DNA from 2 places in the Virgibacillus sp. FSP13 genome. Region 1 is predicted to be linked to the other one. Evidence: riboswitches for the same ligand, from Rfam matches in the RefSeq annotation. Region 1 holds a riboswitch; the other holds the start of a gene.
The links. A riboswitch is a leader RNA that binds a small molecule or an ion and turns the genes downstream of it on or off. The one in region 1 is predicted to bind S-adenosylmethionine.

Region 1 (8,610 bases):
GAAAAAGGCACATAGGTCTAGGACATGTCATTCAAGTTGTTATAAAGAAATAAAAAAATTAAAAGAGAGAGTTTTTTAAAAAGGCTGCTGATTCAAAAGGGTGGACTCCTTTTATATATCAATGAAAATATGTTGTTTCCTGAAGCATGGGAAAAAGTGATAAGGAAAGGGAAGTCTACCTTAATATATACCTAAGTTTCGATGATAAAGCTATGTAGATGAACGTGATGAACCTTGTCAGTTTGTTATAGAGAGAATACAAATGAAATCCCTTTCCCAACAGCTTGATTTTATTCGGCAAAACGACACGAACCAAGCATCTTGAACTTTCACTAAGAACGAGTGAACTAAGGGCCAAGAACGTCAACGTCATTTTGGTATACGTATTCATGACAACAAGCCGGCATCTACCTTGACTTTTGCTTCAAGCACGCGTATAGTATGGTCTTGTAATTAAATACTTGTATTTTTCTTATCCAGAGAGGTGAAGGGACTGGCCCATTGAAGCCTCAGCAACAGACATTTGTACTGTGCTAATTCCAGGAGCGTATGCTGAAGATAAGAAGAGTGAAATTGACGGCAACTAATCCTCTTCTTATTGATTTTAAGAAGGGGGTTTTTTATATCAAGTAAACAATACAGGAGAGCGTATAAGATAAAGCGCGGTCTAAGAGAACAATAGGCAGCAGCCAAAGATACCGGTTGATGTTTTTGCACTGTGGAAGAAGTTCTCGCTTTCCGGGAGATATTCCTGCACTACGGAAGAAGTACACATTCTCTGGCTATTCTAAGCAAATTACAAGCATTAATATACCCCGTCTAGTATATGATGGGCAGATGGTTGATCAAAATAAATGATGAAAGAAAGGATTCGACGTTTTATGAGTAAAATGAACCAAACTATAGATCATCAAGAAACACCAAAACAATTCAATAAAGTATGGATGGTGCTTATATTAGGAGCGCTAACGGCATTTGGCCCACTATCAATGGATATGTATTTACCAGGATTGCCAACTGTGACCGAAGATTTCCACACAACAGCATCTCTTGCCCAGCTAAGTATAACGGCAACTTTAATCGGCTTGGCAATTGGTCAGTTGGTATTTGGTCCGTTAAGTGATATTAAAGGAAGAAAGCGACCACTTCTTGTGACATTGACGACTTACGCATTTGCTTCGCTTCTTAGTGTGTTCAGCGGAAATATATGGGTATTTGTTGGTCTGCGATTTATTCAAGGGGTTTCAGCTGCCGCAGGAATTGTGATCGCGCGTGCCTCGTCACGAGATATGTATACAGGCAAGGATCTAACGAAATTCATTGCGATGCTTGCACTGGTAAATGGTGCTGCTCCTATTCTGGCACCGTTATTAGGAGGAATTGTGCTCAATTTTGCATCATGGCGGTTCGTATTTGTTATTTTGTTTGCCATTGGAGTTGTAATGTTGCTTGCCGTAACCTTCGCCCTTCCGGAGACACTGCCGGAAAAAGATCGGAAACAAGGTGGTCTGACAGAAACAATTCAAACGTTCGGAATTTTGCTGAAAGACCGTGTGTTTATTGGGATTGCATTGGCGCAGGCATTTGCATCGATGAGTATGTTCGCCTATATTGCCGGGTCCCCATTCGTATTGCAAAATATTTATGATGTTACGGCATTGCAATTTTCCATTATATTCGCCATTAATGGTGTAGGCATCATTATTGCAGCACAGCTTACAGGAAAATTGTCTTCTAAAATAGAAGAGGCGCATTTATTAAAGTGGGGAGTTTCGATCTCCTTTACCGGTAGTTTGTTGCTCATTGCTACTGCTTTGTTATCCTTGCCAATGTGGGTGTTGCTACCAGCGTTGTTCCTTGTTGTCTCAAGTGTAGGAATCGTTAATACAACAAGTTTTTCCTTGGGAATGCAGCGCCAAGGGAATATGGCGGGAAGTGCGTCCGCTTTTCTTGGCATCCTTCCGTTCGCTGGAGGCGGGATTGTTTCGCCACTTGTCGGGATTGCCGGTGATCATACTGCTGTACCGATGGCTGTTATCATACTTATTAGCAGTACAATGGCTTTCACGATTTTTCATGTTCTCGTCAAACAAAACAGCACTGCCATTACGGATAACTCATCTGTCGTGAGTCAAGTGTAGGAATTTGCAGATAAATAAAATAACCCCCGAGAACAAAGGCTATTTTGGCTATTTGTTACCTGTTATCCTGAAAATGAAATTGAAGATTGTAATAGGGTAAAAAGGGGAGGTGAGAACGCCTCTCCTTTCATGTTTTCTTGCCCACTATAATGAGCAAATTTCATAGATTTTCTTCGGTGTATAGAATCTTACATCCTTTTAATGATAAACTAATAAACAAAAGAACGTTTCCATCGATTTCTTGTCTAAGCTTAACGGAAGGTTTTCGCCCTTAAAGTGTAAGCTGACGGGAAAGTTTGATTTGCCAAATGGATTTTATTAAAGGAGTGGAAAAGTGGATCTAGTATGGCTAAAATTAATCTACGGAAAAAAACCAGTTATCATGATAGTTTTAGCCCGCTTGCAGAAGGAAGTTGTCATCACAGATACGGATGGAACGGTATGAAGGGCTAGAATGAATAGTTATTCGAGTAAAAAAGTCTATTTATACAGCTCTAGCTCTCTTAAATGAACCGTATATGAAATACAAATAAACTTACTTATGGGGTGAGCGTTAATTGATTCAAGAAAAAACTTGTGAAAAATGTGGGGACAAAATGATTAAGTGTTATGTTGATAATGGACGTAGGGGTCTACTTGTAAAAATCCTAATGGTGAAAGGGTATTTACAAATAAGAAAAACACTAATATAAATCCATATATATATGCAGTAATTGTGGTTTTAGCATTTGGTATGCTGATAACCCAAACAAATTAATTTAATTTGATATATAACTTTGAAATGAAATTGTATTTTATTCCAACTATTAAAAATCGAAAAATGGATAAAACCTAATAGGAGCTTTTTGTATGAAAAATACGTTGAAAAGTTGGAAAAATCCAGCGATATTATTGTCTTCGATCGGAATTTCTAGCATAGGCGACTTTATTTACTTAGTTGCGATAAATATAATTGTATATCAACTTACGGGTTCTGCAGCAGCTGTTGCAGGACTTTGGATCATTGGCCCATTAACGAATATCGTAACAAAATTCTGGACTGGTAGTTTTATCGATTATCGCAGTAAAAGAAAAGTTATGATCGTAACATACATAATGAGAGCAGTGTTCATCTGCTTCATCCCATTTGCACCAAACATTATGATAATCTATGGGATCCTAGTTGTCTTAAGTGTAGCAGAGGCTTTTTTCAATCCATCATCCATGACGTATGTTGCCATTCTTGTGCCAAAAGAAAAAAGGAAGCGGTTTAATTCAATCCGCTCATTTGCAAGTTCCGGTGCATTTATTATTGGTCCTGCAATTGGGGGGTCACTTATATTATTAACATCTGTTGAAGTAACATTATGGCTTAATGCATTATTCTTTGTGATCGCAGCCATTTTATTATTATTTCTTCCGGAAAAAGAACAGATTGATAAAGAAAAGATTCCGGCATTAACCTTTTCACAAGTGGTTCGTGATTTTACGGTCGTTCAGAAGTTTATGTCGAACAATAAATATGTTTCTTTTATTTATCTTGGTTTTATTATGGTCATGATTTTTTCTTTTGCCATGGATGCACAAGAGGTAGTTTTCACACAACAAGTCATTGGACTTTCTGAAATGGAGTATAGCTTGCTGATTAGTATAACGGGAATTGGCTCTGTGGTAGGTGCAATTTTACTCTCCCTTTTCTCAAATATCTTTTCACTTAGATATATGATTGTCATTGGTTTAACCATGATGACGATAGGCTATGTGATCTATGCATTTTCATGGTCTTTTGCATCCATTGTGGTTGGTTTTGTAATCTTAGGTTTTTTTAATGTGTTCTTAAACGCAGGGATGATGACTTTTTACCAAAACAATGTCCCTGTAGACATAATGGGAAGGGTTACGAGCATTTATCAGCTCATCCAAAGTGCTGTTCAAGTTGTATTTATCCTGGCAATTGGGCTTGTAGCCGATCTTGTTTCCTTACGACTGACGATCGTCACATTGGCACTTGTCATGTTGCTTGTATCTTTTATTTTTTCATTTTTAGTGTTGAAGCCTGGTAAAAAGTTCTTTTACCGAGAAGATGACAGCCATAGCGAGGAATTAATATAGAAGTAAAATAACATTCAAGGCAATTTAGAAGAAAAGTAATCATTGAAAATAAAGGAGGGATTATATGTTTTTGTATATGTTTCTAATTGGTTTAGTTATTGGCCTTGGTGTATATGCATTGACGTATTTTTTCAGCAAATCCATGACTAATAAAAATAGAACAATCGTTGTTTTGGTTGGTGGATTATTTGTATTTTTAGTAAGTCTTATCGTTATTGGCGGCTTTGCCGGGATGCCATTTGGAGTGTTAGCTGCGGGGATGATGACCATCGCAATTTTGTTTCTTGTTTTTGGAAAGAAATTATTGTGGAGAAAGATTATGTATACGGTTATCATTCTTTTTGTCATTTCAACTATTACATATGACTACCTGAACAATGTTGATTATTGGGTAGTAAAAAAGTCGCAAAATAACAAGAACACATATATGGAAAACCTTCAGGAAAATAGCGAGGTACGTGGATATAAAACAGTGACCATATCGGAAGGCTCTAAAGCTATTATTCTGTCATTAGGTGAAGAAATGTCTGGCAATAGTATCGAAGTATTGGACGTCGAAGAACAAGGATACACGACCCATGTAAAAATAAGGACGTTTTTTGATCAGTCAAGGGAAAAAAATCCGGTCATTATGATAGGATTGGACCGCCTGCAGAAGGAAGTTGTTATCACAGATACGGATGGAACGGTATATGAAGAAGTAGAATGAATAGGCAGAAGTGCTTTCTAGAAGGTATTCGGATTATTGTATTTCTGGGAGATGTAACAGGGGTGTACTCATGAAAATAATTATATCGTTAATAGTCGTATTTATTATTTCATTTTTGTTGTTATTCTTATGGATTTACAGTAGTGAAAAAGAAGAACTGAAAGAAAAAAGGGCTAATTTATTCCACGTTGTTGCAACGGCCTTTATACTTGCCTTGGGTCCAACTGTATTTATCGGACTGTCTTTATTTGTTTTACTTGGCTCTGCAAATACGGTTACTATGATTTTCTCCTTACATATAAGCACGAACCAGTTAATTATTTTAGCGATTTCTTTTTTTGTTTATTTATTCACAATTGATAGCGTGATTGAACGAATAGTGAAATATATATTAGGCAGAAATAAATTTAATTATGTCGTCTTACTGCTTATACGGATAATCGGTTTTTATCTGATTGGAAAAATTAGTGGTCTGAATCAAACCGTCAGTATCACGATTGCAGTAGGAGTTGCTTTCATTACACTCTTAATTGAAGTTTTTTTCCATTTGAGAGAAAAAAATAAACAAAAAGATGTAAAAGACGAATAAAATGGGTGCTGTATCTTCAATTAAGCGGTAGCATCACGTAAAACAACAGGATCCATCAGCAATACGCAAACTTTATTTCTGAAATTAGTATGAGGAAACAGGGAAATTAGACATGATCTGGAATAAAGTGATTGTTCCACTCGGTATTAACCGAGAGGGAATCACATTCTCATATCGATCTTACCGTGAACGCCAGTAAGTAGATGTTTCTTATCTACCGCAAACGGGCCTGCATTTCGCAATTGAAATTTGAGCCATTTCGCAACTAATATTGAGCTGCTTAAAATTAGAGGAATTCACAAACTTAGAGAATATATTTTATTACTGCGTAGGATTGAAATGAAGCCTCTACGGGCATGATTCTTTGCGAAAGCGTGGAGGCTAAAGATTTCGCATCTCCATCAGGGTAGGTTATCATGCCAACAAATACAATTGACTTTTGTGAAAGGTAAAAAAATAACAAACTTATAGTGGCTCACTTTTCGATTACCATATACTCGGGAGCTCTTCTGGAATAAGATCAGTGCTCCAACTTCTTGAATTGGTTCAGATTGTTGAGTAACTCATTCTTAAATCATTGGAAATTAATATAAAAATTTTGGGAAAAATTAAAATATCAAGATTAGTGGGGGGGTGGACTTATGCCTATACTTGTTATTGGATTAGTGTTAGTGGTTTTATGTATTTGTTTTACTGTGATTTACTTAATAAAAACAGGGAAAGAAGTAAATTTGAAAAAAAATAGAGGACTCACCTTGATTTTTGTTTTTAGTTTAATTTCTTTAGTTATTTCATTAAAAATATTTTTTAATATTGCGATATATGTTGATGATTTTGGTGCCTCTCCAACAGCCGTATATGGTGGTGACTTCTGGCTTAGTATGGCGTGGTTGCGTTTAGCATTACTTGCAATTATTACTATCATCTCTGGAATTAAACTATTTAGTAAATAAGAAAGGAACGTTGAACTTGACCGTGGAGCAAGTACAAAGATTTGCCTCAATCCCGCTACCCTTATGACTTCTACGTTCGTGGATAACGGGGACTGCTTTCGGAGATTTGTGAAATAATGTAATTAAACAAACTGGTAGCTTTAACGAAAGAAGGAGTTGCGGAGATGGCAACCCCTATGCTTATTGAAGAAAAGGGCAGTTTAGTACAATAAGTAATATGTCCAAATTAAAATAAGTGTAAATGGAGGTAAAAAATTGGATATTTATGTTTGGATTTTGTCTTTCTTAATCATTTTTATGCTTCACAATTTGGAGGAAATTATAACGGTTGAAAGATGGTTACAAAAAACGTATCCTCGGGTTAGTAAGAGGATTCCTTCATTTGCACAAAAGGAACTGAAGAATTATAAAGATATTACATCTGCACAGTTTTCTGTCGTTGTTTTTGTGTTTTCTGTTTTTGCCTCTGCATTGATATTGATAGCTGTAATTACACAACATTATTATTTGTTTTTGGGAGTAAACCTACTTTTTGCTATAAACATATTTACCCACCCATTACAGGCTTTGTATTTAAGGTGCTACACCCCAGGAGTCTTGACATCACTATTATTGATTATCCCTTATTATTGTTTATTTTTCTATCGTTTCTATAACACTGATATGTTAGCCTTGGACTCGATTATTGGGGCAATATTTGTTATGGTCCTTCTTATACCAGCATTCCTTCTCAGCCATAAAATTGGTGAGAAGTGGGGTTGATTTTTTAATCCCTTTCTTAGTGAAATGCATCATGTTGATATGGTATCAGAGGGTGTAATAGTACAAGACAATGTTCGAAAAGCAACAAAGTAGATATTATATCTTCAGCTAACGGAGGCGATTGTTCAATAAGTATAGTTGTATCTTGTGAAAAGAGAGGAGAATTAGTGTGATTGAACTATTTGGCAAGAAGTATCAGTTAGATTTTATGGTATTTTCATTTATTTTTATCATTAGCACAGCAATTGTGTTATTAAATGTTTTCTACTCTATTAAATTTGGTTCTAGTTTAATCAATCTAAATATGGGTATGGGGTGCATTTTGTTTATCTATTCATATTGGAATCTTTTCGTTAAAGCAAATAAAAATTCAAGTGACTAAATCCGTTTGGAGGGAAAATGAACGACAAAACAAAATACAGAACCAGAGTTAGGTCAGATATTGAATCGAAATGGTTTTCAATAGTACCAAAAAGGCTTAGGTATTTAAAGATTTTTAGTGGTCTATGACAATAAACACCTTATTTCCGGAATGTGGGGGGATCAGCTTTGGTCATCGTCCTTTTACCGAATCCTTTTTAAATTGTTCCCATGCAGGTAGAAACCAATGAGGTAGGTAAATTGCCTTAAAGAGGATGTTTAAAAAGACACCAAATGATAAGCGGCGAATCTCTTCGTTGGCTTGTTTCTCCGCTGCTTGGAAAAGAAGATCACTTTTCCCGCGTGGGATGTGAAGTCGGGGAAGCTTGCCTTGTGCTCGAAACTACGCCGCCTCGACCTTCTTGCTTCTAATTTCGCGACTTTTTGAACACGCACTTAAAGGTAACTTTACCGTCATTTATTACAATTTCCCCATCATCTTTACTGGTATCAATCAGAATAAGACTATTGATAGTAGGTGCATATTCATAAAGATAAATGAAGAAGAGAGAATCACCCAACTAGTCATAGATTTCTCTAACGGACTTCTTGTGCTGATGACACAGGTTTTCTGAAGAATAGATATTTGCATATATGATTAATCCTGTTGACTGCTCTTTTGATTTCTGATTTGAAACTGCTTTGTCATAAGTAAGGAGACAATTAAAATAAACTCTAATACATTCATGATCGGAAAGTTTTTGATCCAAATGGCTAAAATACCGCCCGAAATCATGACGAGTGTGCCGATAAAAAGCCAAGAAAAGCGAAATTTCTTCATTAAAATAATGCCAACAATGCCGAGCACCAGGGTGATGATGATTACCATAATAAGACTATCTGACTGAACCGCACTTTCATAGGTTAATACGCCATTTTTCCATTTTGGCTCAAGCTCAAGTTCCTTTATCGAGGCAAGCAGTTCATAAAGAATTAATCCAATGG
Region 2 (8,610 bases), on a different contig from region 1:
ACAATCCAGCCCGTGCACGTTCGTCAACTTCCATTTCTAGAACGTCTTCCCCATCTAGAAGTACAGATCCTTCTGTTACTTCATATTTCGGGTGACCCATAATTGCAGAAGCAAGCGTTGATTTACCTGTTCCGTTTGGTCCCATGACCGCGTGGAATTCGCCACCTTTTATCGTAAGGTCTACACCTTTTAATATCTCTTTTCCTTCAATAGATACATGAAGATTTTTTATTTCTAGTGTTGATCCTGCCATATCGATACCTCCAAATACTATTATATGTTTATTTATCAAATGGACTTACATCCATTCTCAATTTATTCTCATTACAATCTTATATCATTTCAAATGTATATTCAACTCTTAAAGATTGATAAATATCACGTTTTTCATGATATATCTCTAGTTTAACACAAAATTTAAGATTGAGTTTCTTACAGCATATAATAAAGGCTTGCTTTTTCCAAACAAAGGTGAAGTATAGTCAAACGAATCACTAAATCCATACTTTTACATATACTAAACAAAAATGCCAGTAACACCCTTTAAGGCGCTACCAGCATTCAATTATTATATCATTTATGCAATTGACTATCGATTTCGGCAATTTTATGTTTACATTCTTCGTATTCCTGTTGTCTTCTCTTTTCAACAACGATACGTTTGTCTAACTTCCTCCCGTATTCTGCATAGCCCATCCCGTGCGACTGTTGCATTGCTTTCTCCATTTCGGGAGTGTGATTGATCCTTATTCCACTATGGATAGTGAATCATCCTTTCAATTTATTTAACAGTTTTAATACTACCATAAGGACAATTCCCATTACAAAATGGATATAAACGTAGGTTGGCGCATTGAATCGGATATTCTCCACTAAACTCAACATAGCCATCTTTCTTCATCATATTTATCTTATTGCAACGTATTACTACCATTTACTCAAGATTTGCGAAAAAGTTACTCTTCTCCATTTACAGGTACCACTGCACCATCATATTTTTCCAAAATAAAGTCTTGAATTTCCTTTGAATGTAATACATCAACTAATGTATTCAATGCTTCATTATCTTTATCCTCTGTACGAACAGCGACAACATTCACATACGGAGATTCATCACCCTCTAATATAATAGCATCCTCCAATGGGTTCAATCCTGCCTCAATTGCATAGTTTGTATTAATCGCAACTAATGCATTTTCCTCTGAGTTGTACAATTCAGGTAAAAGCGCTGCATCCACATCGGCAGAGAATTTAAGGTTTTTTGGATTATCCACGATATCATCAACCGTTGCATCCACTGTATCCACACTGTCATCAAGTTTGATCAATCCTTCTCGTTCAAACAATGCCAAGATACGCCCATGGTCCGCAACAGAACGGCTTAAAATAACTTCTGTACCATCTTTTATTTCATCGATACTGGATATTGTTTTTGAATAAACTCCCATTGGTTCAATATGAATGCCACCTATTTGCGTGAAATCATAACCAATCTCCGAAATTTGTTGTTCTAAATAAGGAATATGCTGAAAGTAGTTGGCATCTAATTCGCCACTTTCCAAATCATCATTAGGTAGAACATAATCTTGGTATTCCTCTATTTCGAGTGTAATGCCTTTTTCTTTAAGTAATGGTTTTGCTTCTTCTAAAATTTCTGCGTGCGGTATACTAGAGGCACCGACTTTTATTGTCTTATTATCTGAACTGCCTTCGTCCGAATCTCCACCACATGCTGCTAATACAAGAATCGTTAATACAGAAACAATAGCTAAAATCTTTTTCATGATAATTCTCTCCTTTTTATCTTTTATCTAATTTATTGGAAACAAAGTCGCCAATGAATTGAAAAATAAATACAATGATAACAATTAATATGGTACAAACGAATACAACGTCAAAGTCACGTCGTTGGAATCCGTAAAAGTACGCGTAATCTCCTAAACCGCCAGCTCCGATAACACCAGCCATTGCGGTGTAACCAATTAAGGCAATCGCGGTAACCGTGATACCTGAAATAAGTGCTGGCATCGATTCCGGTAATAATACTCGGAAAATGATCGTGCGTGTTTTGGCTCCCATCGCTTTGGCTGCTTCTAGAACACCTTTATCCACTTCTTTTAAAGCAATTTCAACAAGTCGTCCATAAAATGGTGCTGACCCGATAATTAGTGCTGGTAATGCAGCGTTTGGGCCACGGATCGTACCTATAAGAAAATCAGTAAACGGGAATAACAATAGTATTAAAATGATAAAAGGAATCGCGCGGAATACGTTCACAATCGTTGCGACAATAAGATTAAGAAACTTGTTCTGCCAAATACCGTCTTTCGCTGTTAGGTACAAAAGTAATCCAAGTAGAATCCCTAATATAAATGTTCCAACTAACGAAAGTAACGTCATATAAAAGGTTTCATATGTTGCTGTCCAAAAATCCTGCACGTCAAGATTTGGAAATAAATTAGTTAGCATCACGGACAACCTCCACTTCTACTGAGGTTTGGGTGATGAAATCAATCGCCTTATCCATTTCCTCTGCTTTCCCTTCCATTTGTACAAACAAGGTTCCATAGGCTCCTGCCTGTGTTTGTGTAATCTTCCCTTGTAAAATATTTATATCAATAGCAAATTTTTTAGCCACTTGGCTTATTAATGCTTGATTGGTTGTTTCACCGATAAAATGAAGTCGAACTATTTTTCCGTGTTCGTAGGTATTTACCAGCTCATTTACACCTTCATTTTCATCTTGAGTCCCCATTACTTGCTCCACAAATTTTTTCGTCACTTGCTGTTTTGGTCGTAAAAATACGTCAAGAACATCACCCTGTTCCACAATTTTACCGTTTTCCATTACAGCAACTTGTTTGCAAATTTTACGAATAACGTGCATTTCATGGGTTATTAAAATAATCGTTAATCCAAGCTTTTGATTAATATCCACTAATAAATCTAAAATAGAATTTGTCGTTTCCGGATCAAGTGCAGATGTCGCCTCATCACAGAGTAGAACTTTCGGATTATTGGCAAGCGCTCTAGCAATTCCGACACGTTGCTTCTGTCCACCACTTAATTGTGATGGATAAGCATTACCCCGTTCAGAAAGGCCCACCAGTTGAATTAACTCATTAACCCTGCTCTCCCGTTCAGCCTTTGGAACACCTGCAATCTCCAAAGGAAATGCAATATTATCCTTTACTGTCCGCGACCATAGTAAATTAAAATGTTGAAAAATCATTCCTATTTCTTGCCGAGCTATACGCAATTGGTTTGAATTTAGTGTGGTAATTTCTTGCCCATCAATGGTCACACGGCCATGTGTTGGATCCTCCAAGCGGTTTAACAGCCTGACAAACGTACTTTTTCCCGCTCCACTGTAGCCAATAACACCGAATATATCCCCTTCTTTTATATCAAGCGTTAAATCATCAACAGCCGTGATTTGCTTTTTATTGGATGTAAAAACTTTACTTAAATTCTCTATCGAAATCACAAGTATTCCTCCTAATTCAGAAAAGCGCAAACGCCCGGTAGCGATGTACAAACTGGAGCACTCTGGGACTGCATTTCATTCGTCCCACCGAAAACCGTTTGCACTCCGTTCGCCCCACCAAAAAGATCTGCTAGTCGCTGGGCGCTGGAGCTGGACAAGGCCTACCAAGTCACAAAACTAAAATAGCGCTTCAAATTTTATACTTTCCAAGTTGTTCATAAAAAGAAAAACGTCTTTCTGTAAGAGAACAGAAAGACGTAATATATGCCTTTTCGTTCCCTCATCTGTCAAAGTGTTACTTTGCAGGAATTGGCACCTTTCAAACATTTAAGTTTGAAGGTTGCCGCGGTTTCACAGGGCCAGTCCCTCCACCGCTCAAGATAAGAGATTTAAATTCGTTTAAATTGATAAAATTGATGATAGCACGCTTATTTCTCTATGTCAATATAAAACATTCTTTCGTTAGTTCATAATCGTCAGTTCCCAACGAATAGCTCCGGCTTATACTTCACTAAATAGCTATAAATATTGGCAATCGAATGAAAAGCATATACTTTTTCTTGCACTTCATTGCCATTTTTAACTAGCAGACATGGTACACTTTCAATCTGATTTTCCTGCATAAATTCAGGATGAAACGACGCATTCATGTCATAAAAAATATGCTCATGATGAACAGATTCAATTTTATCCAGCATTGTTCTAGCTAATGCACAAGTTCCACAAAAAGGAGTATGAACAAATAATAAATAATGATCTTGCTGTAACACTTCCGCTGTTATCTCTTGCAAAGGAATCACCCTAAATCAAAAATATCGGATTAACCGCAATAGACTTAGCTACTAAGACAGTTGCGAGTACTTGCTCAGGTGTTGTTGCAACTTCACGATATTCACTGCTAACATAAATATGTTCGGCATGTGGCAACTCGCGCGCTAACTGTTTGCGTAATTTAATCCCTGAATTGTCTTCATCAACTAAGATAAAAACATCCTTATTGTCTAAATCGTACGTATATAAAAGCTCGTCAAATCGTTCCACACCGAGTGTACCATTTGTACAAATGATCTCCACATCGTCCGTGATTACTTTTTTGATTTGCTTTTTGTCCGTAAGACCTTCGACAATAATAACCTTTTCCGATTCATGTGTCATCATCACATAGCACTCCTTAAGGAATCAAGCAATATGATTCGTAAGTATATGTACAAAAAGTAACAAATCACAAGTAAGATCGCCACAGCATAGACTGGCAGGTCTGAAAGCTAAAATTGACTTCTCCAAATTGTCCTAGATCTAGCAAAGTTTCCTTTACGATCGCATAGATACTTATTATTGCACCTTTTGAACAGCCCTATATAACAATACTATGATGCGAATAAGGCTGACTTTACATCCTTTTTCAAAGATGCAAGCCAGCCTAAAATTATTGAATGATTATGTGATTAGTCTTCTTGAATAACTTCTTCATATTTTTCAGCTGATAATAGTTCGTCAAGTTCTGATTGATTAGATGGCTCAACAACGATCATCCATGCTTTTTCGTATGGAGATTCATTTACAAATTCTGGACTATCATCTAGCTCTTCATTCACTTCAACCACTTTTCCACTGATTGGTGCGTACAATTCCGAAACAGTTTTAACAGATTCGACGCTTCCGAAAGGCTCATCGGCTTCGATATCGTCCCCTACTTCTGGTAGCTCAACAAAGACAATATCGCCGAGTTCATCTTGTGCAAAATCTGTAATTCCAATACGTACTTTGTCATCTTCTTTTTTTACCCATTCATGTTCTTCTGAATATAATAAGTCTTTTGGTAAGCTCATTGAAATCCCTCCGTTAATTAATTGCACTATTACTATACAAGGTAACAGCTTTTATTTCTAGTATTTCAGCTTATTTTCTATAGCCAAATTTCAGCAAACGTTTCTTCCTTAAATCCAACCGTTACGTTTTGCCCATCCGTAACAATTGGTCGTTTTATTAACATCCCATCAGATGCGAGTATTGTCGCCATTTCTTCTGTTGTCGCTTCTTTAATTTTATCCTTGATGTTTAATTCCCGATACTTCTTCCCGCTTGTATTAAAAAACTTTTTGGCTGGTAGTCCACTTTTCTCGATAAAATCCAATAGTTCTTCCTTTGTCGGTGGATTGTCCACAATATGTATGCTAGAATATGCTTTTTCATGATCGTCTAACCATTTCTTTGCTTTTTTACACGTACCACAATTTGGGTACCAGTAGAATGTCAATGCCATATGCATCCCTCCTAACCTTTTTATAATTACATTTATTATAGCAAAATACTATTGCAATGGTCGAAGGAATTGCTGACGTTTATTTTTATGTTGACATTTTACATGAAATCTTTTAAATTGAACAACATGACTATACGGTTACTAATTATGACTGAGTGGTTACAAGGAGGTATTTTGTGAGTAAAAGAAGCGAATTAATGACCCATGCCATTCGCTTGTTTTCAGAAAAAGGATTTCATCAAACATCTGTCCAAGAGGTTGCTCAGGCTGTTGGTATTTCTAAAGGCGCATTCTATAAATATTTCGATTCCAAAGAAAGCATCTTTATCGAAATCCTGAAGCAAAATCATGAACGGATCATTACAGAAGCAAATCTGCTAAACGTATCAAGTGACTTGACAGGAAAAGAGGCCTTCACCCAAAAAATCCAAATAGAATTAAGCCAATGGATGGAGAACCGTCCATTTTTCACTGTAATGTTTAACGAATTTCCACCAAATGAGAATGAACGAGTAGCTGACATTATGAAGACGTTAAGAACATCCATGATTGAACTGCACAAGGACAGTTTATTAGACGCGTACGGGGAAAAAATTAAACCGTTTATGTCTGACCTTGTTATTATTTTTGAAGGAATGCTAAAGGAGTATATTTTCACAATCATTTTTGAAAATAAAAATGTTGTTGTATATAAATTAGCTACATTCATTGCTTCGAGTATCGATTCCATTGTTCAATCTCTGGATCAAATGGAACCTGCTCTAGACGAAAAGCTATTTGAATTAAGTCCTGATGCTTTGTTGGAAAAAATGAGGAAACGATTAAAGGTGCTAGAACAAAAAATAAGTAATTCTACCAGACAGCAATACGAAAAACAAAAACTATTATCTTCTGTTCAACTACTAAAAGAAGAAATTGTAAAGAAGGATCCACAAAAATTTCTTATCGAAGCATTAGTTGTTTACTTAAAACAAGAAAAAACGTTAGAAGAAGATATTCTTCTGCTCAAAAGTTTATTAGAAAAATTTATTAGAGAGGTTTGATTTACATGTCATCTGAAGTTAATCTAGATCAAATAAAAAAGGGACCCATGATTGCCGTAATGCTTCTCGGCGCATTCTTTGCATTACTGAATGAAACATTACTGGCGACTGCACTACCAACGATAATCAATGATTTCGGCATCACGGAGAATAAAGCGCAATGGCTGACAACCGCATTTTTACTTACAAATGGGGTCATGATCCCGATTTCCGCATTTTTAATTGAACGATTCACGACGAGACAAATCTTTTTAACAGCGATCAGTGTATTCAGCGCAGGAACATTGGTTGCAGGAATTTCACATACGTTTCCATTATTGCTAACAGCAAGGGTCATTCAAGCAGCAGGGTCCGGAATTATGTTGCCATTAATGATGACGGTTGTGTTAACCATCATCCCTGTCGAAAAAAGAGGAGGAGCTATGGGGGCAGCTGGACTTGTCATTGCATTTGCCCCGGCAATTGGGCCAACGTTATCCGGTTGGTTGTTAGAACATTTCTCTTGGCGTTCATTGTTTTTAGTTGTTTTGCCAATCAGCATTTTGACATTAATAATCGCTTATTTCGCGGTTAAAAACGTAACAAAACAAACATATCCAAAAATGGATATTTTATCCATCTTGCTATCTTCCTTTGGGTTTGGCGGCCTGTTATTCGGCTTTAGCACTGCTGGAGAAGACGGATGGACAGATACCAAAGTGCTTACTTGCATAATTGGGGGAGCCATTATTTTAGCATTGTTTATCTGGCGTCAGCTTCGTCTGAAGACACCGATACTAGAGTTCAGGGTTTTCAAATTTAAGATTTTCTCTATATCCTTAATTATCACAATGGTTGTCCTAATGTCATTGATTGGTGCTGAAACATTGCTTCCATTATATATGCAAACAGCAAGAGGATTTTCCCCACTGGAATCTGGTCTGATGCTATTGCCAGGTGCGATTGTTATGGGAATTATGTCGCCGATTACGGGGGTTCTTTTTGATAAGGTTGGAGCCAGAGTATTAGCTATACCTGGATTACTAATTGTCAGTGTTACAACGTTCCTATTTACAAACCTTTCGATGGATACATCATTTACTTATTTAGCAATCATTTATGCTATTCGTATGTTCGGTCTATCGTTAGCAATGATGCCAGTGATGACAAGTGGATTAAATCAGCTGCCACAAAAATGGAATGCACACGGCTCAGCAATGGCCAACACGTTGCAGCAAGTATCCGCATCCATCGGTACTGCTATTCTCGTAACAACGATGACGACAGCAGCAAAAAATTACGAACCAAACATGGCAAATTTTCAAGGCTTAACTCAAGCCGAAGCACAACAGCAAATAATGAATGCCGCTACCATAAACGGATATAACACGGCATTCCTAGTCGCCTCTTTCTTATCCGTTGCAGGCATGGTACTTGCACTATTCCTAAAGAGGGGCAAAGGGACAGAAGAAGTGTCTCACGTAGAGCAGGAATAAACTGGGCGCCTTTTGCCCAGTTTTTTTGTTTTTACGGCTTGTTACCCATTCGGACCTTGGGATACATCATTCATGGTATCTAATAACGAACGATGATATACTGTTATGTTGAAAATCCTAAGCTGTTGTATATTCTAAAAAACTTATAAGCCAGGAATGGATACCACCTTAGTTTCTCTAAAAAGAAATAACTCCTAAAAGCTTACTTAAAATGGGGTCCATCAGATTCTTCTCTTCTGTAACACTTTCTTTTCCTTTTCAAAGGGCGTATACGATGCTATGTGACACTTTCATTCTTCTTTTATCGAGTTAACCATTTTACCTTTATTTTCCTCAGATGAT

Region 2: it holds a riboswitch for S-adenosylmethionine, as region 1 does, so the genes downstream of both, ACW2QC_RS10850 (methionine ABC transporter ATP-binding protein) here and ACW2QC_RS03615 (multidrug effflux MFS transporter) in region 1, are expected to answer to the same signal.

The regions. Positions count from the first base shown of each region.
Region 1 is NZ_JBSVKG010000002.1:328,067-336,676, reverse strand. It holds gene ACW2QC_RS03620 (class I SAM-dependent methyltransferase) at 1-53, shown strand, start outside; SAM riboswitch class I at 470-565, shown strand; gene ACW2QC_RS03615 (multidrug effflux MFS transporter) at 882-2,141, shown strand; gene ACW2QC_RS03610 (MFS transporter) at 2,991-4,232, shown strand; gene ACW2QC_RS03605 (hypothetical protein) at 4,297-4,941, shown strand; gene ACW2QC_RS03600 (hypothetical protein) at 5,012-5,530, shown strand; gene ACW2QC_RS03595 (hypothetical protein) at 6,172-6,483, shown strand; gene ACW2QC_RS03590 (HXXEE domain-containing protein) at 6,739-7,245, shown strand; gene ACW2QC_RS03585 (hypothetical protein) at 8,264-8,610, opposite strand, start outside.
Region 2 is NZ_JBSVKG010000010.1:76,984-85,593, forward strand. It holds gene sufC (Fe-S cluster assembly ATPase SufC) at 1-253, opposite strand, end outside; gene ACW2QC_RS10835 (hypothetical protein) at 574-714, opposite strand; gene ACW2QC_RS10840 (MetQ/NlpA family ABC transporter substrate-binding protein) at 957-1,784, opposite strand; gene ACW2QC_RS10845 (methionine ABC transporter permease) at 1,801-2,469, opposite strand; gene ACW2QC_RS10850 (methionine ABC transporter ATP-binding protein) at 2,459-3,487, opposite strand; SAM riboswitch class I at 3,765-3,874, opposite strand; gene ACW2QC_RS10855 (thioredoxin family protein) at 3,964-4,278, opposite strand; gene ACW2QC_RS10860 (toprim domain-containing protein) at 4,289-4,642, opposite strand; gene gcvH (glycine cleavage system protein GcvH) at 4,933-5,316, opposite strand; gene ACW2QC_RS10870 (arsenate reductase family protein) at 5,394-5,750, opposite strand; gene ACW2QC_RS10875 (TetR/AcrR family transcriptional regulator) at 5,927-6,793, shown strand; gene ACW2QC_RS10880 (MDR family MFS transporter) at 6,799-8,268, shown strand.